3 regions of the Klebsiella sp. PK18 genome follow, and region 3 is predicted to be linked to each of the others. Evidence: predicted binding sites of a transcription regulator. Region 3 holds the regulator's gene; each other region holds the start of a gene.
The links. Region 3 encodes LexA, which represses DNA repair genes until DNA is damaged. Its sites were predicted from a motif close to TNCTGTATGTACATACAGNA; they were not measured.
Positions count from the first base shown of each region.

Region 1: uvrB (excinuclease ABC subunit UvrB) is a predicted target of LexA. The motif match lies at 1,498-1,517, and genes of this name have one in related genera.
Region 2: dinB (DNA polymerase IV) is a predicted target of LexA. The motif match lies at 1,139-1,158, and genes of this name have one in related genera.

Region 1 covers NZ_CM173493.1:3,805,023-3,807,295, forward strand. Annotated here, with positions in the region: gene uvrB (excinuclease ABC subunit UvrB) at 1-1,422, opposite strand, end outside; partial or broken gene AC3EMD_RS18580 (hypothetical protein) at 1,834-2,043, shown strand; gene AC3EMD_RS18585 (ABC transporter ATP-binding protein) at 2,133-2,273, shown strand, end outside.
Region 2 covers NZ_CM173493.1:4,538,713-4,540,985, forward strand. Annotated here, with positions in the region: gene AC3EMD_RS22400 (GNAT family N-acetyltransferase) at 1-68, opposite strand, end outside; gene dinB (DNA polymerase IV) at 71-1,126, opposite strand; gene AC3EMD_RS22410 (glycerophosphodiester phosphodiesterase family protein) at 1,287-2,147, shown strand.
Region 3 covers NZ_CM173493.1:5,278,034-5,280,306, forward strand. Annotated here, with positions in the region: gene dinF (MATE family efflux transporter DinF) at 1-970, opposite strand, end outside; gene lexA (transcriptional repressor LexA) at 1,040-1,648, opposite strand; gene AC3EMD_RS25860 (diacylglycerol kinase) at 1,771-2,139, opposite strand; gene plsB (glycerol-3-phosphate 1-O-acyltransferase PlsB) at 2,268-2,273, shown strand, end outside.

The DNA.
Region 1 (2,273 bases), 1.5 Mb from region 3:
GCGCACCCGCTCGCCGTGCTCCTCAAGATACTCGGTTAAATCCTCCGCCATCCGCTTAGTGAGGGTGGTCACCAGCACGCGCTCGTTGATGGCCGTGCGCAGGCGGATCTCTGACAACAGATCGTCTACCTGGGTGGCTACCGGCCGCACTTCGATGATCGGGTCAAGCAGACCGGTCGGCCGCACCACCTGATCCACCACTTCGCCGCCGGATTTATCCAGCTCGTAGGCGCCGGGGGTTGCCGAGACGTAGATGGTTTGCGGGGCCAGCGCTTCAAATTCTTCAAACTTCATCGGCCGGTTATCCAGCGCCGACGGCAGGCGGAAACCGTACTCCACCAGCGTCTCTTTGCGCGCCCGGTCGCCCCGGTACATACCGCCGATCTGCGGCACCGTAACGTGGGATTCGTCTATCACCAGCAGACCGTCTGCCGGCAGATAGTCAAACAGAGTGGGCGGCGGCTCGCCGGGCCCGCGACCGGAAAGGAAGCGCGAGTAGTTTTCAATGCCCGAGCAGTAGCCCAGCTCGTTCATCATTTCGAGGTCGAACTGGGTACGCTGGGTTAAGCGCTGCTCTTCCAGAAGCTTGTTGTTGGCCAGCAGAACCTTGCGCCGCTCCGCCAGCTCCAGCTTGATCTCTTCCATCGCCTGGACGATGCGTTCCCGCGGCGTCACGTAGTGGGTCTTGGGATAAATGGTGTAGCGCGGCACCGTCGATTCCACGTGGCCGGTGAGCGGGTCGAACAGCGACAGGCGCTCGACCTCTTCATCAAACAGCTCAATGCGCAGCGCGATATCGTCGGATTCCGCCGGGAAGACGTCGATCACCTCGCCGCGCACGCGAAAGGTGCCGCGCTGGAAGGCCTGATCGTTGCGGGTATACTGCAGTTCGGCCAGACGGCGCAGGATAGCGCGCTGGTCAATCAGCATCCCGACCGTCAGGTGCAGCATCATCTTCAGGTACAGGTCCGGGTCGCCGAGGCCGTAGATAGCCGAGACTGACGCCACCACCACCACGTCGCGCCGCTCGAGCAGCGCTTTGGTCGCCGACAAGCGCATCTGCTCGATATGTTCGTTTACCGAGGCGTCCTTCTCAATGAAGGTATCTGAGCTGGGGACGTAGGCTTCCGGCTGATAGTAATCGTAGTAGGAGACGAAATACTCGACGGCATTCTCCGGGAAAAACTCTTTCATCTCGCCGTAGAGCTGGGCCGCCAGGGTTTTGTTTGGCGCCAGCACCATCGTCGGCCGCTGCAGGTCGGCAATCACGTTGGCGATGGTGAAGGTTTTACCGGAGCCGGTGACCCCCAGCAGCGTTTGATGCGCGAGCCCATCCTCCAGCCCCTCTTCCAGGCGGCGGATGGCTTCCGGTTGGTCTCCGGAGGGGCGAAAGGCGGAATGCAGAACAAACGATTTACTCATTGATCAAAACCTGAAGATGGATTTAGCGGCCGGTGTTTAATTCTACCCTCCGGGCCATTTTTTGCCAACAAATTATACTGGATATTTAAACAGTACATCACTATGATAGCGTCAGTAAACGGCTTATTTCGGCGCCATGGTGCGCATAAAACGCGCACCGGGTGGAATAATCCTCCGGCCGGCAGGGTTATCCCCAGAAATTTTTACCTTTTAACATTTGTCAAGCGGACGGGTGAAAGTTTTATGGCAGTAGATGACGCTTTTCTTACACCCATTGATTTTATATAACACGCTGATATTTAAGTACTTTAACGAAAAGACGCCTTTCGCGCCAATTCAGCCGCAGGCCGCGTACGCTCTAGCTTACCGCAGGTTTTCTAACTCTAATACACAAGGTTATCCACAGGAATAGTGGATAACTGTCTGCAGCCCAAGACCGCCGCCGCCCGGCGCAAATCGACTTTCGCTGTAAACCGTGCGGCGAAAAATTTTTATCGAACTATTTTTGATAACTATCCGTTTAAAGCCGCTCGATTTTTGCTGCTTTTTGCACCACCCTTTAGCGTCGGGCACCGGAAAAGTGCAGCGCCCGCGCTGACTATGCCCGATGGTGTCGGCGTTTCGCGGTTTTTTCCGAGCGTTCTTTTTCCTGGCAAGAGTTTTGCAGCATCTTTCTGTCGCCCTGACGCCAGGATAAGGAGAAAACGTCCATGTTGAATTTACAGGCAGTAAATCATTTTTACGGTAATCAGCACTCGCTGTGGAATGTCGATCTTGAACTACGCCCGGGAGAGTGCATTGGCGTACTGGGACGCGAGGGAATGGGAAAAACCACCCTGGTCAACTGCATT
Region 2 (2,273 bases), 740 kb from region 3:
TGCACCGCGCGCAGAAAGATCTGGCAGAGCAATGGCAAATCGCTGTCGTGGTAAGCACGAATATGCATGGTTAAATCCCTAATAAAAGCTGCCTTTCCAGCTGCGGATCGAGCAGCGTCACATGGAGCCCAACCAGACGCACGCCCCGTCCGCCGCGGCGCTCATCCCAGGCTTTGTGGGCGGTGGCAATCAGATCCTCTTTGTTCAGCCGCGGCCAGACGTGCTCCTGAGTGGTCAGCTGGAAATCATTAAATTTCAGTTTAATCCCCTGGCGGGCGATCAGCAGGTCCGGTTTAACCTTCGCCAGCCGCCGCTCCAGTTCGGGATAGAGATTTTCGATAATCGCTTCGCACGCTGACCATTCGTGGATATCTTCCGCTAACGTCCGCTCCACGCCCACCGATTTACGTTGCCGATCGTTATGGATTTCCCGCTCATCAATCCCGTGGCTGCGCTCCCACAGAATACGGCCGAATTTACCGAAGCGCTTGAGCAGCATGGCCAGATCGCTGTTCTGCACATCGCCACAGGTACGCAGGCCCATATTTTCCAGCTTCGCCGCCGACACCTTTCCGACACCGGGTATTTTCGCCAGCGGCAGCGCCCGCACAAACTCTGCCACCTGATGGGGAGCGATAACGAACTGGCCGTTGGGTTTATTCATATCGGAAGCGATTTTAGCGAGAAACTTCACCGGCGCCACGCCCGCCGAAGCGGTGAGGCGCAGCTCCCGTTCGATGGTCTGGCGGATCTCCTGAGCTATCAGGGTGGCCGACCCGTGACAATGCACGCTGTCGCTGACGTCAAGGTAGGCTTCATCCAGCGACAGCGGCTCAATGCGCGAGGTATAGCGGGAGAAAATTTCGCGGATATGATTCGAGGCTTCTTTGTAGGCATCGAAGCGGCCGGGAAGCAGCGTGAGATGCGGGCACAGCTTGAGCGCCGTTGCCGTCGGCATGGCGCTGCGCACGCCAAACTTACGCGCAGGATAGTTCGCGGTACTAATCACGCCACGCTGTACCCGACTGCCGCCTATCGCGAGGGGAATATCGCGCAACGCCGGGTTGTCGCGCATCTCCACCGCCGCAAAGAAACAGTCCATATCGACATGGATAATTTTACGCATCGTCAGACTCAATACTGTATACCCATACAGCATAGCAAAAACTGCGCGCCAGTTTGATGCTTTTTTTACTGCGGTGGTCAAAAAAACGCTGACAACATAAAAGTGCAATAAATCATGTTTACTTTCATAAAGTTAATCAACTAATCTGAAAGATACAATCATGAAGAAACGACTCACCGCCCTTTGCCTGCTGGCCGCCAGCAGCGCTTTAGCTAACCCACAGCTGATTGCCCACCGCGGCGGTACCGGCGATGCGCCGGAAAATACCCTGCCGGCCATTAAACTGGCGCTGGAGAACCACGCTGAGGCCATCTGGGTCACGGTGCAGTTAAGCCGCGACGGCGTACCGGTACTCTACCGTTCAAGCGATCTCTCCGCCCTGACCAACGCCGAGGGTAAGGTCTCCAGCTTAACCGCCGCCGAGCTGGCGAAAGTCGACGCCGGCTGGAAATGGGGGGATGACAGCCACCCGTGGCGCGGTAAGCAGGCCACGATCCCGACCCTGCAAAGCGTGCTGCAACAGTGGCCGCACACTTTTTTCTATATCGATATCAAATCTCCAGATACCGATCCGGCGGTGATGGGCGAACGCCTGCTGGCAGTGTTAAAAGCCACCGACAGCCTCGATCGCGTGCGGGTCTATTCCACCGATGACCGCTATATCGCCGCCCTGCCATCGGCTATTCCCCGCTTCGTCACCCGCAGCGAGACTCGCACTAAACTTGCGACTATTTCACTCAGCCACCAGTGTCAGCTGAGCAGCCAGCACGAGGGCGAGCAGTGGTATGGGCTGGAGCTGAAGCGCAAGGTGGAGGTGGTGGAGAAGTTTACCCTTGGCGAAGGGATCTCCCCGGCAACGCTCACCTGGGATAAAGAGGCGATGGATTGCTTCCGCTCACAGGGCAAAGCGCACATTATTTTCTTCGGCATCAACAGTGCGGAAGACTACCGCACGGCGAAGGAGCTGGGTGCCGACGGGGTGATGGTGGATTCTCCGGCACAGGCGAAAAGCTGGCAGTAAGGGAGTCAACGGCTAAAAAGGCCGCGAAAGCGGCCTCACATTGCTGGCATGCTATTGCCGGGTGGCGGCTAGCGCCTGACCCGGCCTACGGTCCCAAATCACCGCCGGGCCTGGGGCAACTGAAAC
Region 3 (2,273 bases):
ACGCCAGCGCCACCATGCCAGACTGCCGGCAGGCCGCCCGCCAGACTTCCAGCAGCTGGCTGCCGTCGCGCGCGCCGTAGGCCTGGCCGGAGTGGGCCTCCACGGCATAGGCAAAGCCATCCAGCGCATAGGCGGTAAAGGTCAGCATGGTCATCAGTACCGCATTGACCGCCACAATGTCGCTGCCCAGACGCGCGCCGTACACGGTCAGCGCGCCAAAGCACAGCTGTAGCAGCAGGGAACGCAGCATGATGTCCCGATTCAACGCCAGCAGACGGCGCAGATCCCCGCGCCAGGCGTTTTTCAGCATTGCCAGCGACACGCCGCGCAGCGTCAGCACCCGCTTCGCCATCATCAGGCCAATAATGAGAGTGGCGTACTCCGCGGTGACCGTGGCCAGCGCCGCCCCCTGGACGTTCATCCGCAGGCCCATCACCAGCCACAGGTCGAGCACAATATTGAGCAGATTACCGACCACCAGCAGAATCACCGGCGCCCGGGCGTACTGGACTCCCAGCAGCCAGCCGAGCAGCACCAGATTGGCCAGCGAGGCGGGGGCGCTGAGCCAGCGGATTTCGAGAAACCGTCTCGCCTGCTCAAGCACCGCCTCACTGCCGCCGACAATATGCAGAGCGAGGTTAATCAGCGGCAGGCGAAACAGGATGATGAGAACCCCGGCGCCCAGCGCCAGAGTCAGCGGCTGCACCAGCGCCCGCGCCAGTCGCAGCGGATCTTTGGCACCCCAGGCCTGAGCGGTGAGCCCGGTGGTGCTCATGCGCAAAAACAGCAGCAGCATGAAGAGGAAACTGGTAGCCGTCGCCCCAACCGCGACGCCGCCGAGGTATACCGGGCTGTCAAGGTGGCCGATCACCGCGGTATCCACCAGCCCCAGCAGCGGGACGGTGATATTGGAGAAAATCATCGGGATCGCAAGGCGCCACAGCGCTTTATCGGCAGCGTTGAGCAGCATGTTCGGAGACCTGATTGAGGACAAACGTCGCAGCGTCATGCATCAGATGACGCTGCGCAGGGGCAGGCGTTACATCCATTCTCCATTACGGATCACGCCAACGGCCAGACCCTCAATGGTAAAACTCTGCTGACGCAGATCGACAACGATAGGGGTAAATTCGCTGTTTTCCGGCAACAGTTCGACGACGTTACCCTGCTTTTTCAGGCGCTTCACCGTCACTTCGTCGTCAATGCGCGCTACCACCACCTGGCCGTTACGCACGTCCTGGGTTTTGTGGACCGCCAGTAGATCGCCATCAAGGATACCGATGTCTTTCATCGACATGCCGCTGACGCGCAGCAGGAAATCCGCGTTGGGTTTAAACATCGACGGGTCGACCTGATAGTGCCCCTCAATGTGCTGCTGCGCCAGCAGCGGCTCGCCGGCGGCGACGCGGCCGATCAGCGGCAGGCCATGTTCTTCTTCCGTCAGCAGGCGGATACCGCGAGAAGCACCGGAGACGATCTCGATCGCGCCTTTACGCGCCAGCGCTTTCAGGTGTTCTTCCGCCGCGTTTGGGGAACGGAACCCCAAGCGCTGAGCAATTTCCGCACGCGTCGGCGGCATGCCCGTCTGGCTGATATGATCCCGAATGAGATCAAACACCTCTTGCTGCCTGGTCGTTAACGCTTTCATTCCGCCCCCTGGGTGTATATACAGTTATGCTGTGAGTATATACAGCTACCGGTGATTTTGGAACCACATGGCACACAAAAATCGGCAGATTGTTTATATTTTGCGAGGCTTAGCGAAGAACGTTAATGATAATGGCTCCACAGCAGCGTTCCCCAGGTGATCAGTGCGATGATAATCGCCAGCAGGACCGCCGCCGATCCCATGTCTTTGGCGCGCCCTGAAAGCTCATGATATTCCGAGCCTATACGATCCACGACCGCCTCAATCGCGCTGTTGAGAATTTCGACTATCATCACTAGCAGGACCGACCCAATCAGCAATACGCGGGTGATGGCGTCGACGTCCAGCCAGCAGGCTATCGCGACGGCCACGATGGCGGCGATACCTTCCTGACGAAACGCGGCCTCGTTGATCCACGCTGCGCGAAATCCTTTCCAGGAGTAACCTGCCGCCTTAATGATTCGGGTTAACCCGGTGGTATTATTGGCCATCACAAAACCTTTTTACGTAAATGACGTCGATGAGTGTACGCGTTTGCCGCGTGGTAACGGAAATTTTGCCCACTTTCTGTTATTCTTGCCGCGCATTTGCATGATTAACCAGAGGCTTCACATCGTTTATGTCC